Regions from separate parts of the Allobosea sp. FW305-C-101 genome, predicted to be linked through region 3. Evidence: riboswitches for the same ligand, from Rfam matches in the RefSeq annotation. Region 3 holds a riboswitch; each other region holds the start of a gene.
What was found. A riboswitch is a leader RNA that binds a small molecule or an ion and turns the genes downstream of it on or off. The one in region 3 is predicted to bind thiamine pyrophosphate.
Positions count from the first base shown of each region.

Region 1 (4,787 bases), on a different contig from region 3:
CAGATCCCGCCGGAGAACCTGACGACCCAGGGCTATGGCGAGCAGTACCTGAAGGTGAACACGCAGGAGGCCGCGCGCGAGAACCGGCGCGTCACGCTCCGGCGCATCACCCCGCTGCTCAGCGGCCAGAACCAGTAACGATCGGGTCGGGCCGCTTTTCAGGCAGCCCCACTCTTCGGCAGGCGCAGGGAACACCCGTTCCCTGCGCCTGTTTCGTTTCCGGAGGATGACCGAAGGAAGATGCCGCCATGAGGAAATTTGTTCTGGTTCTCGCGGGAGTGCTCGTTGCGGGCATACCCATCGCAGCCTCGGTGCAGGCGCAGACCAGCCCGCCTCCGCCCACGCAGCGGGCTCCCGGCGTTCCGCCGGCTCCACGATCCAGCGAAGCCGCTCGTCCTCCGGCGCCCGACACCCTCGCACCTCGCGACGAGAAGCGCGGCAGCGGCGGGGAGAGGGCGCAGGTCCGGCCCGAGCGCGATCCGCCGATGCCGAAGCCGGTGCCCTCGATCATCGCACCTCGAACGACCGGGTTGAGGATTTGGTAGGGTTGCCGGGATAGCGTGCCCGCCATGAGCGACGCCATCTCCCTCGCCACCAGCATCGTCACGATGCAGGCCGCCTCGACGCAGCAGGCGCTGTCTGTCGAGATGCTCAAGCAGAATGCGCAGGCCGAGCAGGGTCTCGTCGCCATGCTTCAGCAGAGCGTCGAGCAGACGCAAGCCGCGCTGCCGGCCGGACAGGGCACGCTGGTCGACCGCACCGCCTGAGGTTGCTGATTTCCAACGGAGCCGCCGCGTCATCCCGGACAAGCTGCGGAGCAGCGCCGATCCGGGATCCATCATAAGGCGCTGCGTTCTACGATGGATCCCGGGGCAAGCCCGGGATGACGTCGCGGTTTCGAGGAAGCCAGAGCCTTCTTCACGACCCGATCGCTTATTTGCACAGCCCGTTGCCAAGCGGCGGCGCTGCGCCTAACCTCGTCTGCGTTCCGAGGGGTGCCCGCAAGGGCTGAGACGGCTTTCGAAGCTGAACCCATCGAACCTGATCCGGGTCATACCGGCGGAGGGACTGGAACGCGGTGCAGCCTTGGCCTGCACCCGCATCACAGCGCTTGAACCGCTTCGACGCCGGATCTCCTGACCTGTACCAAGGAGGAGATCCCCCATGAATGCCCACACCAAACCTCAGAAGAACACTATCAAGACTGCGCCGCAGAGCGTGACGACGGGGCCGATCATCGGCTCGCGCAAGATCTATGTCGCGGCGCCCGAGCATCCCGAGATGCGCGTGCCCTTCCGCGAGGTCGTGCTGACGACCGATGCCGAGCCGCCGGTGCGCCTCTACGACCCCTCCGGCCCCTTCACCGAGACCGATGCGAAGATCGATCTCAATGCCGGCCTTATCCAGCCGCGCCGCGCCTGGCTCGACGCGCGCGGCTTCGAGCAGGTCGTGGGGCGCGCCGTTACCGCAGCCGATAACGGCAACATCTCGGCCGAGCAGCTCGTGCCCGCCTGCCCGGCGCAGCGCCCGATCCTGCAAGCCAAGCCCGGCCAGCTGACGACGCAGTACGAGTTCGCCAGGGCCGGCATCGTCACGCCCGAGATGATCTATGTCGCGCATCGCGAGAATCTCGGCCGTGCCGCCATGCTGGAAGGGGCGCGGGAGCGCCATGCCGATGGCGAGAGCTTCGGGGCGAGCGTGCCGGAATTCGTCACGCCGGAATTCGTCCGCGACGAGATCGCGCGCGGCCGCGCCATCATCCCCGCCAATATCAACCATCCCGAGCTGGAGCCGATGGCGATCGGCCGCAATTTCCTGGTCAAGATCAACGCCAATATCGGCAATTCGGCCGTCACCTCCGGCGCTGCCGAGGAGGTCGAGAAGCTGGTCTGGGCGATCCGCTGGGGCGCCGACACGGTGATGGACCTCTCCACCGGCCGCAACATCCACAATATCCGCTCCTGGATCCTCAGAAATTCGCCCGTGCCGATCGGCACCGTGCCGATCTATCAGGCGCTGGAGAAGGTCGGCGGCGATCCGATCAAGCTCGACTGGGAGGTGTTCAAGGACACGCTGATCGAGCAGGCCGAGCAGGGCGTCGACTATTTCACCATCCATGCCGGCGTGAGGCTGCCCTATGTTCCGCTGACGGCATCGCGCGTCACCGGCATCGTCTCGCGTGGCGGCTCGATCATGGCGCGCTGGTGCCTTGCGCATCACCGCGAGAGCTTCCTCTACGAGCGCTTCGACGAGATCTGCGAGATCATGCGCCGCTACGACGTCTCGTTCTCGCTGGGCGACGGCCTGCGCCCGGGCTCGATCGCCGACGCCAATGACCGGGCCCAGTTCGCCGAGCTGGAGACGCTGGGGGAACTCACCAACATCGCCTGGGAAAAAGGCTGTCAGGTCATGATCGAGGGCCCCGGCCATGTGCCGATGCACAAGATCAAGGAGAACATGGACAAGCAATTGCATGAATGCGGCGAGGCGCCCTTCTATACGCTCGGACCGCTGACCACCGACATCGCGCCGGGCTATGACCACATCACCTCCGGCATCGGGGCCGCGATGATCGGCTGGTATGGCTGCGCCATGCTCTGCTACGTCACGCCGAAGGAGCACCTGGGCCTCCCCAACCGCGACGACGTCAAGACCGGCGTCATCACCTACCGCATCGCCGCCCACGCCGCCGATCTCGCCAAGGGCCATCCGGCCGCGAAGATCCGTGACGATGCGCTCTCGCGCGCCCGTTTCGACTTCCGCTGGGAGGACCAGTTCAACCTGGCGCTCGATCCCGATACGGCGCGGGAGTTCCATGACGAGACCCTGCCGAAGGACGCCCACAAGGTCGCGCATTTCTGCTCGATGTGCGGGCCGAAATTCTGCTCGATGAAGATCACGCAGGATCTGCGCGCCGAGGTTCTGGCGATGAGCGACAACGAGCGTGCCAGCCTTGAAGCCATGGCGGCGGAGGGAATGGCCGCAAAATCGAAGGAATTCCTCGACAAGGGCGGGAGCATCTATCTACCTGCTGCTGAATGAGCGGTTTCAACGAGAAGCTTGACGCGGAAAGCGTCGCATCGATCCTCGCGCGGGTGGCCAGACGCCGCCCGCGCGTCCACTGCCTGACCAATACGGTGGCGCAGAACGTCACGGCCAACATGCTGCTGGCCGTTGGGGCCGTGCCCTCGATGGCTGTTCATCCCGACGAGGTCGAGGCCGTTGCGGCGGGAGCAGGCGCGATCCTGATCAATCTCGGCACGCTCAGCCTCGAAGGCGAGCGTGCCATTCCCAAGCTCGTCGCGCTCGCGCGGGAGCGCCACATCCCGCTGGTGCTCGATCCGGTCTTCGTCGAGTTGTCGCCCTTGCGTTTGCGGCTGGTCGGCGACGTGCTGGCGCTGTTCGACGTGCTGGTGCGCGGCAATGCCACGGAAATGGCGGTGTTGGAGCCGCTTTTCGCGCTCCGGCGCGACATCGTGCGCGTCACCACCGGCGCGGTCGACCGCATCGAGACGGAGGACCGCAGCCTGTCGGTCGCGCATGGCCATGAGCTGATGAGCCAAGTGACCGGGCTCGGCTGCGCATCGAGCGCGCTCGTCGCCGCCTGCCGGGCGGTTGAGCCCGATCCGGTGATCGCGGCGGCGGCGGCGCTGACCGCCTATGGCATCGCCGGAGAGATCGCGGCTGAACGTTCTGCCGGGCCCGGCAGCTTCGCGATGCATCTGGTCGATGCGCTCGCGGGGCTCGACGCGGCGGCGCTCGCGGCGCGGATGAGCTGAAGCCACTAGCCACCGCTGTCATCCCGCACGCGCAGCGGCATTTCATGCCGCAGCGCGCACGGGATGACAGCGCTCTGGTCTGCTATTGCGTCGGTGCCAGCTGCAGCGGCGCGGGCTTCGGGCGCGGCTTGGGCTTGGCGGCGGCGGGCTTGGGTTCGGTGTTAAGTCCGAGGCGGGCGCGCAGCGAGGCGGCCCGCGCCTCCGTGATCCGGGCGCCGCAGAAGCCGAACTGGCCCTCGCGCTGGAAGTCCCGGCAGATCATCTCGCGCTCGGCCGAGAAACCGGCCTGCTCGCGGGCCACCACGCGCTGCTCGACCGCGTCGGATTTCGCGGTCAGCGTGCGATAACCCTCGCGCACGGCCCGCTCGGCGCTGCCGCGCGCCTTCTCGATCTCCTTGGCCTGCCCGGCAACCACGCGCGCATCGGGCCCCCACAGCCCGCGCGGGTCGATCCGGCATTGCGCGGCCTGGACGATGCAGGGCTCCGTCGGCTCGACCACGAGGAAGGCGCCGTCGAGCACGTCGAAGACGATCGGGCAGATCGGCGCTTCCAGCTTGTAGCGGGGAACGCCGGCCGGGCGCCCGAGCGGAGTGACCGGGAGCGGCGCGTCGCCGAAGGAAACGGCGCAGGGATCGACCAGGTTGGTGCTCTGGAAGCCGTCGAGATTGAGCTTCAGGCCGTAACCCGTCGCCGTCTTCGAGAACACGGCCTCGCCATGGTGTCCATGGCGGTGCAGGGCCTTGCCGAGGATGGCGTCCTCGCCGGCGACCTTGATGGCGGGCATGCTCGGCGGCTTCGGTCCGGCCGGGGTGCCGGGCTGGGAGGGGGCGGCCTGCTGGGTTCCCGGCGCGTTGAACGGCTGGGCGCCCGGCAATTGCAGAGGCTGGGCGAGCGCCGCCGTCGAGGCCGCAGCGAGGGCCAGCGAGGCGAGGATGAGGCGCGTCGGTCGTGTCATGGCGGCCCAGTGAAACCGGAACGGCCTTTCTGCATGCAGGCGCATGCGGGCTG
Region 1 covers NZ_JBYSYT010000004.1:289,439-294,225, reverse strand. The annotation lists gene AC3WMA_RS18910 (OmpA family protein) at 1-138, shown strand, start outside; gene AC3WMA_RS18905 (hypothetical protein) at 570-767, shown strand; TPP riboswitch at 982-1,086, shown strand; gene thiC (phosphomethylpyrimidine synthase ThiC) at 1,165-3,042, shown strand; gene AC3WMA_RS18895 (hydroxyethylthiazole kinase) at 3,039-3,779, shown strand; gene AC3WMA_RS18890 (hypothetical protein) at 3,862-4,734, opposite strand.
Region 1: another riboswitch for thiamine pyrophosphate. It lies ahead of thiC (phosphomethylpyrimidine synthase ThiC); the one in region 3 lies ahead of AC3WMA_RS07295 (LuxE/PaaK family acyltransferase).

Region 2 (4,787 bases), 1.0 Mb from region 3:
GCATCGCCATCACCTATTGCTCGCTATGCAACTGGATGCTGCGCTCCGCCTGGCTCGGGCAGGAGCTGCTCTCGACCTTCGGGCAGGATCTCGGCGAGGTCGCTCTGATCCCGCGCACCGGCGGCATCTTCCAGATCCATTACGACGGCGAGCTGATCTGGGACCGCAAGGCCGATGGCGGCTTCCCGGATTCCAAGGTGCTGAAGCAGCGCGTGCGCGACCGGCTCGACCCCGAGCGCAGCCTCGGCCATGTCGACGGGCACACGATGTCAGCCGAGGCGGAGAGCTGAGCTTCATACACCTCGCCGTCATCCCGGCCGCAGCGAAGCGGAGCGCCGGGATCCATCGTCGGGCTCCGCGCTCTACGATGGATCCCGGATCGGCGCGGCTTCGCCGCTTGTCCGGGATGACGGAGGGGTTCGATATCAAGCCTGGAAGCGCAGCCGTGCGCCCTCTCAGGCCGCGCGCTTCCGCGTCGCCGCGATCCAGGCCCTTAGCCGGCCCTCGGGATTGGCGTTCAGCGTGATGTCGGTCACAGCCGCAACGATGTCCGCGCCGGCCTCGAAGACGCCCGGCGCCCGTTCCAGCGAGATGCCGCCGATGCCGACCAGCGGCAGCTCGCCGATGCGGCGCTTCCATTCGCCGAGCCGCTCCAGTCCCTGCGGACCGAAGCGCATTGCTTTAAGGATCGTCGGATAGACCGGGCCGAGCGCGACATAATCGGGCTTCGCCGCCAGCGCCCGCTCCAGCTCGGGCTCGTCATGGCTGCTGATGCCGAGCTTCAGGCCCGCCTTGCGGATCCCATCGAGATCGGCGTCGTCGAGATCCTCCTGGCCGAGATGGATGAAGTCGCAGCCCTCGGCGATGGCGAGCTTCCAGTAGTCGTTGACGACGAGCACGCAACCGGCCGCGGCACAGAGCGTCTTCGCCCGGGCTATCTCGCGCGCGACCTCGGTCTCCGGGCGATCCTTGACGCGCAACTGCACCAGCTTCACGCCGAGCGGCAGCATCCGCTCCAGCCAATCGGCGCTGTCGAAGATGGGATAGAACGGATCGAACTTCATGCGGCAGCAATCTTTCAGGCGAGGAAGGCTTTGCCCATGACGGGCGTGGAGGGAGCGGCCATGTCGCGCGCCTCGATCGGCTGCGCGGCGAAAGCCTGACGGCCGGCGCGGATGGCAAGCGCGAAGGCTTCCGCCATCGCGGCGGGATCGCCAGCCTTGGCGACGGCGGTGTTGAGCAGGATGCCGTCATAGCCCAGCTCCATCGCCTGCGCGGCATGAGAGGGCAGGCCGATGCCGGCATCGACGACGAGGGGCACATCCGGGAAATGCTGGCGCATGCTGCGCAGGCCATAAGGGTTGTTGAGCCCCCTGCCCGATCCGATCGGCGCGCCCCAGGGCATCAAGACCTCGCAGCCGGCATCGAGCAAGCGCCCGCCGACGACGAGGTCCTCGGTCGTGTACGGGAACACCTTGAAGCCGTCGTCAGTGAGGATGCGGGCAGCCTCGACCAGCGCGATTACGTCCGGCTGGAGCGTGTCGTCCTCGCCGATCACCTCGAGCTTGATCCAGTCGGTGCCGAAGACCTCGCGCGCCATTTGAGCGGTGGTCACGGCCTCCTTGACGGTGTGGCAGCCGGCCGTGTTCGGCAGAACCTTGACGCCGAGCTCGCGGATCAACGCCCAGAAGGCCTGTCCGGCACCACCGGAGGATTCCCGGCGCAGCGACACGGTGACGACCTCGGCGCCGGAGCGCTTCACCGCCTCGGCCAGGATGGCGGGCGACGGGTATTGCGCGGTGCCCAGAAAGAGCGGGTTCTCTGGCTCGAAACCATAGAAGGACGCCATCTCAGCCTCCCTGCATCGGTGCGACGATCTCGATGTGGTCGCCCTCGCTTAAGGCCGTCTCGGCGCGCTTGCGGGCCGGCACGAAATCGCCATTCAGCGCGGTCGCGACGATGCGGCCGGCAAAGCCCAGCTCGGCCAGCGCCTCGGCCAAGGTCTTCGCGGCAACGGTCTGAGGCGCGCCGTTAAGCAGCAAGGTCATGCAGCATCTCCGGTGTGGATTGCGGGTTCAGCGCGGCCTCGGCTGCCATCCGCGCCATGGCGGGGCTGAGCAGGAAGCCGTGGCGATAGAGCCCGTTGACATGGATCACCCGACCACGACGCGTCAGCCGCGGCAGGTTGTCGGGAAAGGCCGGGCGGGCATCAGTGCCGATCTCGACCACCTCGGCTTCAGCGAAGGCCGGATGCAGCGCATAAGCTGCGCCGAGCAGTTCCAGCATGGCGCGGGCGGAGATGCGGCGGCGCTCGCCGCTCTCGATCATGGTCGCGCCGACCATGAAGAGCCCGTCGCCGCGCGGGACGATGTAGAGCGGGATGCGCGGATGGAGCAGCCGGACCGGCCGCGACAGGCTGATATCGTCGCTGCGCAGCAGCAGCATCTCGCCTTTGACCCCGCGTAGATCCGGCAGGACGTCGCGGGCCGCCAATCCCCGGCAATCGAGCACGATATCGGCATCGAGATCGGCCGGCTCCGCGGCGCTGTCGAATTGAATGACGGCACCGTTCGCGACAAGACGCTCGGCGAGCACAAAGATGGCTCTACGGGGGTCGAGATGCCCTTCGCCCGCGAAGAACAGCCCGCGCGAAAAAAGCCCGGCGAGATCGGGCTCCAGCCCGGCGATGGCTTCGCCGTCGATCTCCTCGAACTGGATGGTGCGCTGCCCGAAACGACGCAGCTCCGAACGATCGCGACTGGGCGCCACAACAAGCGTGCCATTGCGCACGACACCGCCGGCATAGCGCTCCCACCAATCGGCCGCCTGCTGACCAAGCCGGATCACCGGTTCCTCGGCACTCTCGCCCTCGCACCAGGGCGCGAGCATGCCCCCGGCATACCAGGAGCAAGCCTCGGCGCCGACGCGCGGGCCGCGCTCATGGATGGTTACCTGTACGCCGCGCGCCAGCAGTTCCGTCGCGCAGGCTAAACCGACGACGCCGGCGCCGACCACCGCGACATTCAGGCCCGACTGAAGGCGTTGCGCCGTCATGCTCTTCCCTGCTCCCGGAAAGGCAGCGGCCTGGGGCACGAGCAAGACATCTGCGAGCCGAAGACCGTTCCCTTCGCCGGCATTACCCGGATCAGGTACGATGGGTTGGCGCGGAACACGCCTCTCAGCCTTTCGGCACCCCAACGGACAGGTTCAATCTAGTGGCTGGCCAGCGGAGGAGCAAGGCAAGCCGACGCAGGGCTCGACTGTGTGCTGTGCTGGTTGCTGCGGGGGTCCCCAGAGCACTCCCTTCACACGGGAGTGCTCTGGGGTTGGCTTGGACACATGCACAGGCTGCGCAAAGGAAATTGCCGGCGAGACTTGTCAAACGCCTCGGCAATCGGGCATAGAGCCTCTCGCCGGAGACGTGGCCGAGAGGCTGAAGGCACTCGTTTGCTAAATGAGCATACCCCACAAGGGTATCGAGGGTTCGAATCCCTCCGTCTCCGCCACTTTTTCCTTCGATTTTCCAATCGCTTGGATTGGGCACGAAAGCGATCTCGCAAAAGAAGCGCGAGCGCTTTTGCGCAGCGCTCGCGAATCTCCTCAGCCTTTCGGCAGCGGCATGAACCGCACCTGTCCAGCGAGTGCGTTGGCGTGGCTTCTCAAGCTGGGGATACCGGGCCTGAAAGGCCACGGATGATCGTGACTTCGCCCGTTTCGACGGAATTGCCACAGTCGGTGAGCGCGCGGAAATACCGATGCCATGTCGATGGGGCTCGCTGCGCGGTCAGGCCGCCGCCCTGTCACAAACGGCACGGCCTGGAAGAGCGCGACATAGACCCTGGCGAAAAGCTGCAGGGCCTTGTTGCCGGAAACGGCGAGGATCGCGAGCCCGGTGCCGCCGACGATGACGCCGGCAATGGCGACCAACGTGACTTGCAGCGTGACCAAGACACCCGCGCCGATCACGCCCCCTGGCGGCCAAGATACTGTCCCAGTCGAGCGCCAACATCTCAGGCCCCCATCATGCCCGGAAGCCGGATGCGCCGCTGGACCCCTTCCATCAGGCGCAGGATGGCGACGTTCAGCGCCATATAGGCGAGCGTCACCACGATGAAGGATTCATAGGGTTGCGCGGTGAAATCGACGAGCTGCCGCGCCTGGCCGCTGAGTTCGAGCAGCCCGATCGTCGAAGCGACCGCGGAATTCTTCGAGATGATCAGAAACTCGGAGGTCAGCGGCGGCAGGATGCGCCGGAAGCATTGCGGCAGCAGCACGTGGCGGAATGCCGGGACCAGCCGGAAACCGAGTGCCTGCGCGGCCCGGAGCTGGCCGGGCGGCAGGGCGGCGAGCCCGGCGCGGACCTGCTCGCAGATGCGCGCGCCGGTGAAGAAGCCGAGCGCCAGCACGGAGACGACGAAGACCTGGGTGCTCGGCGTGATGCTCTTGATCCAGTCGCCGACCGTCGTGGGCAAGACCTCCGGCATGACGAAAAACCAGATGAAGAACTGAACGATCAGCGGCACGTTGCGGCAGCACCCAGGCAAGTCGATAGCATCGTCTTCATGTCGATGATCCTCCCTCGCTAAGAACTGACGATCGACGAGACGTCGATCACGTACATCTGCCGCTCATGCTCGTGCATCGAATCGATGCAGACGCGGCGGCCGTCCTGGCTCCAGCGCGGATGGAGATCGCAACGGTTCTCCTTGGTCAGCGCGGGATCGGTGTAGAAGCTGCCGATGTCGTGACGGACGCCCCTGGCGATGTCGTAGAGGATCAGAATCCGC
Region 2 covers NZ_JBYSYT010000001.1:538,090-542,876, forward strand. The annotation lists gene AC3WMA_RS02525 (Rdx family protein) at 1-290, shown strand, start outside; gene AC3WMA_RS02530 (thiamine phosphate synthase) at 456-1,064, opposite strand; gene AC3WMA_RS02535 (thiazole synthase) at 1,079-1,849, opposite strand; gene thiS (sulfur carrier protein ThiS) at 1,851-2,048, opposite strand; gene thiO (glycine oxidase ThiO) at 2,032-3,027, opposite strand; TPP riboswitch at 3,106-3,207, opposite strand; tRNA gene AC3WMA_RS02550 (tRNA-Ser) at 3,416-3,506, shown strand; gene AC3WMA_RS02555 (hypothetical protein) at 3,601-3,948, opposite strand; gene AC3WMA_RS02560 (amino acid ABC transporter permease) at 4,011-4,523, opposite strand; gene AC3WMA_RS02565 (hypothetical protein) at 4,583-4,787, opposite strand, start outside.
Region 2: another riboswitch for thiamine pyrophosphate. It lies ahead of thiO (glycine oxidase ThiO); the one in region 3 lies ahead of AC3WMA_RS07295 (LuxE/PaaK family acyltransferase).

Region 3 (4,787 bases):
CCAGCCGGCCTCCGGCGCGGTCATGCGGCCAAGCGGCGCGATGCGGCTGACGCCGACCGAGCCGAGCTTCTCGGAAAGCCGGAACAGCCGCTCGGGCGATGCGGCGATGCCGGCCGTCTGCAGGAAACTGCGATAGGGCGCGACGAGCGCGGGGACATCGTCGAGGCTTTCGACCGAGACCAGCTTGAGCGTGCGGTTCAGCCCAGTCGGGCTCAGGGCTTCCGGCGCCTCGACATGGACGACGCTCCAGGGATCGGATGGCTCGCCGAGAAGCTCGGCGGCTCCATCCATCGCGCGCGTCTCCTGCGCACCGCGCCAAGCCGCGATCGAAGCGGCTTCGCCTTGCGAGAGAACTCGGCGCGGATGGCGGGAGGCGAGGGCGGCCAGTTCCTGCGCGACGTAACGGGCGAACTCGGCTGGTTCGACGCGACCGCCGCGCTCGACGAACAGCATCTGCGGCGAGTAGCAGCCCTGCTGCTCATAGCGCACGACATCAAGGGCCGCGAGCCGGGCCAGGGCAGGGGCCTTACGCGAATCGAGCGCTTCGCGCGCGATCACGCCGAAGCCGATCTTGTGGCCATGCGGCAGGAAGCGGGTGGTGATCGGCAGCTTGGCGCGCAGCGCCGTCAGCGTCTCGTTGCCGCCATAGGCCATGACGGTGTCGGCCGCATGCAGGAAGATCGGTTCGGCCGCCGCTTCGCCGCCCTTCCACCAGGTGATGGCGAGGCATTCGCCGATCTCGGGGTCGATCTCGGCGAGAAGGCTCGCGAACCAGCCCGCCGTCAGCGGCTCAACCGAGGCGAGCTTGCCGATATTGCCCGCCTTGACCAGCAGGCCGCAGATCAGGCTCCAGAGCGAGAGCGCCGGCACATTACCCGCCCAGACATGCAGCAGCAGCTCCGGGCCATGGGCGCGCAGATAACCGCCCTTGGGCGTCGGCTGGAAACCGTCGAGCAGGCCGGGATTGGCGAAGTCCTCGGCCAGGAAACGCAGGAGCTGCGGGCGCCGGAAGGTCTTGAGATAGCCGGTGAGGCCGAGCCGGACCGTCTCACGATCATAGCCGGTGACGATCGGCAGCAGGTGCTCGGCCTTGCGCCGCAGCGGGTGGCTGCGGTCGAGCAGGCGCGCGATGGCGGCATCGATCGCGGTGACGATGCGCGCCGTCTCCATCCGCTTCAGCTTGGCGCGGGCGTTGTCGCGCACATGCGTGCAGAGCGCTGCGGCCTGCGCCTCGTCGAGCTCCGGCAGCGCGATGGTGGCGCTCTCGCCCCAGGCGCTGTGACTGACCTCGCGCCAGCGCAACGCCTCGCGGTTCAGGCCCGGCAGATGGCCCGCATGCTCGATCACGGCGATCAGCCTCGCGCCGCTGCGAGGAATTCGGCGACCGCGACCGAACAGCCCTTCGAGGCCTCGCCATCGACCCGGCCGAGCAGCTTGAAACCACCCGGCACGATCTCGCCGGCATCCTCGGTCAGGATCGCCGCGACGCAGTTGAAATGGGCGAGGTCGTGATGGACGATCACGCCGCGCTGGCTATCGGGCAGGTCCGCGCCGATCAGCGGATCGACGACGCGGCTGCGGATCCAGTGCGGCCCGGATTTCACCGACGGGCAGACGGCATTGCCGTCGTCATAGAGCTGCGAGCTGAGCTCGGTCATCCCGTACATGTTGATGCAGGCCGAACGCGGCACGCCGAAGGCGGCGCTGAGCCCGTCATAGAACTCGTCCGGCCCCAGTTCGCGCGACTGGCCCTTGAAGCCGCCGGTATCGAGAATGCGGCTGCCTTCCGGCAGGGCGAAGCGCCGGTTGCTCGCTGCGAGCGCGTCCAGCACGGGCACGAAGGAATAGCTCGCGCCGAGCAGTGCATAGGGCTCGCCGCTGGCTTCGGCTTGCGCGAGCGTTGCCAGCAAGCGGCCGAGATCGAGACCGGCGGCATTGATGAAGGTCTCTGAATCCGCCGTGCCGCATTCGCGCTTGGCGAGCGAGAGATAGGTGGCGAGCGAGGAGTTCGGCAGCTCCGTCTCGTTCGGGAAGAGGATGCCCATGCGGATGCGCTCGCGCCCACGCATGAAGCGCGCCCGGAAATTCACCAGCATCGAGCGCTTCCAGACGTCGAGCGTCGGGTGGTAGCTGCGGCCGCGGATGCCTTGCGTCGTGCCGCTGGTCATGAAGACGCGTTCGGCTTGCTCCGGCGGGCTGCAGCTCAGCGTCAGGTCCTTGAAGGCGGTGATCGGCACGGCCGGGATGTCGCGCCAGCGCTTCACCGAGAGCGGCGTGCGGCCGCGCTGCAGGCAGAAGCGCTTATAGGGCTCGTTGTTGCGAAACTGATAGGCGAAGACCTTGAGTGCCATCGCCTCGAACGCGGCTTCCGACGCGTCGGGAAGCGCGATGAACGCCGATAGCGCCGCGATGATCTCGGCTTGCGTCACTTCAACCCACTCCGTTCGGACGCGCGGCCAAGCCGAAGCGTCGATCGCTGGAGGATCACGAGCGCAAGCTGGAATCAGGGCCTGTGACGGCCGCATGTCCCGCATCCCTACGCCGGTATGATCCGGATCAGGTTCGGAGGGTCACCGCGTTGCCGGGCTCGAAAGCCCAGCCGGCGGAATCTCAGCCTCCTAGCGAGGCCCCCCTGGGAACGGATGCAGATGACGAGCGGTGGGCCCTGCTGTCAAGCAGTATAGGAAAAGGCGCCGTGAACTGCGGCCACGGCAATCTCGGTGGCGGACTGTGGCGAAGCTGCTCGGCATGACTATGACAGTGCCGTCATTGGCTTCGAGACGGCTCAGACCGGTGCGCCACTGACAACGGCAGCGTTTGTGCGTCCGCAACATTCCCTGTTGCGCTGCATCTGACGAAGATAGCGGGTTCAGGCGTTTACCATTGATTCACCAACGCATATCGGCGTCATCAGCTTTCCGGTAATGCTGGGCGTGTGGTGGTCAATGTTCGATTGAAGCACATCTAGATCGACCTTAATTCAAGAGGATGCGCCAATGACCAGATGCGATAGCCATTCTCGTTCACATTGGGCGATGCGACCTCCTATCGACGATGGCCCGCCCAAATGGAGCTCGCCCTATATCAGCGTGCCGCTGGGCATAATCGGCGCCCTCGTGCTGACCTTGGCTGCAGTCGCCCTGGGCCTCGCCGATGTCGCCAATCGCGCCGCGAGGTCGATGAGAAGCTCCACGCGTTGACGATGGAGCCCTGACGTTGTCGAGGCCGGGAACTGCTATGCTCCCGAGAGTATTGCAGCCCTGTGTCGACGCATCCGGCGTGAGCTATCCGCCGAGATCGCCCGCGATGCGCAGCAGGTATTGTCCGTAGTCGCTCTTCGCGAGCCTCTCGCCCAGCAGCGTCAACTGCGCAGCCGAAATCCAGCCTCGCCGCGTGGCGATTTCCTCGGGACAGGCGATGCGCAGCCCCTGGCGGCTTTCCAGCGTGCGGACGAACTCGCCCGCTTCCAGAAGGCTGTCGGGCGTGCCGGTATCGAGCCAGGCGAAGCCGCGTCCCATGCACTCGACCGAGAGCGCGCCCCGCTCCAGATAGGTCCGGTTGACATCGGTGATCTCGAGCTCGCCGCGCGGCGACGGCTTGAGGCTTCGGGCGATCTCGACCACTTCGGCGTCGTAGAAATAGAGGCCCGTCACGGCCCAGCTCGATTTCGGCGCCTTCGGCTTCTCTTCGATCGAGATCGCCTTGCCGGCTTTGTCGAACTGGACCACGCCGTAACGCTCGGGGTCGCGGACATGATAGGCGAAGACGGTCGCGCCGCTCGCGCGGGCCGTCGCGCGTGCCATCATCTCCGGCAGGCTGTGGCCGTAATAGAGATTGTCGCCGAGGATCAGGGCTGATGGTTCGCCGGCAACGAAATCGGCGCCGATCAGATAGGCCTGCGCCAGCCCGCCGGGATGGGGCTGCTCGGCATAGGTCAGGCTCATGCCCCAGTCGGAACCGTCGCCGAGCAGGCGCTTGAAGTTCGGCAGGTCATGCGGCGTCGAGATGATCAGCACCTCACGGATGCCGGCCAGCATCAGCGTCGAGAGCGGGTAGTAGATCATCGGCTTGTCGTAGACGGGCAGGAGCTGCTTCGACATCGCCAGCGTCATCGGATGCAGCCGCGTGCCGGAGCCGCCGGCCAGGATGATGCCCTTCATCGTTGCTGCTCCTTGCCTTGATCCCCAAGCAGCCGCGCGACGCAGGCACTGAGCGAGCCCTGCCAATCCGGCAGCCTCACGCCATGAGCCTGTGAAAGCTTGCTGCAATCGAGCCTGGAATTCGCGGGCCGCCGGGCCGGCGTCGGGTAATCGGCTGTGGCGATGCGCTTGACCCGGATTGGCTTGCCGCCCTGCCGCTCGCGCTCGGCGAAGATCGCCTCGGCCACATCGGCCCAGACGGCCTCTCCCGCCGCGCTCATGTGGAACACGCCGCGCAAGCGAGTATCGTCCGTCCGTGCGGTCAGATTGCGCGCGACGGTGAAAATCGCATCGGCGATGTCGAGCGCGCTGGTTGGACACCCAGCCTGGTCGGCGACGACGCCGATCTCGTCGCGCGTCTCGGCGAGGTGCAGCATCGTCTTGACGAAGTTCCTGCCGAAGGGGCTGTAGATCCAGGCCGTGCGCAGGATGGCGTGGTTGTCGGTCGCCGCCGCGACCGCCTGCTCGCCGGCGAGCTTGCTCGCGCCATAGGCCGAGATCGGGCCGGTCGCATCGTCCTCGCGATAGGGCCGGTCGAGCGCGCCGTCGAAGACATAGTCGGTCGAGAGCTGGATCACGGGGATGCCG
Region 3 covers NZ_JBYSYT010000001.1:1,543,675-1,548,461, reverse strand. The annotation lists gene AC3WMA_RS07300 (acyl-CoA reductase) at 1-1,347, opposite strand, end outside; gene AC3WMA_RS07295 (LuxE/PaaK family acyltransferase) at 1,353-2,429, opposite strand; TPP riboswitch at 2,516-2,644, opposite strand; gene rfbA (glucose-1-phosphate thymidylyltransferase RfbA) at 3,285-4,160, opposite strand; gene rfbD (dTDP-4-dehydrorhamnose reductase) at 4,157-4,787, opposite strand, start outside.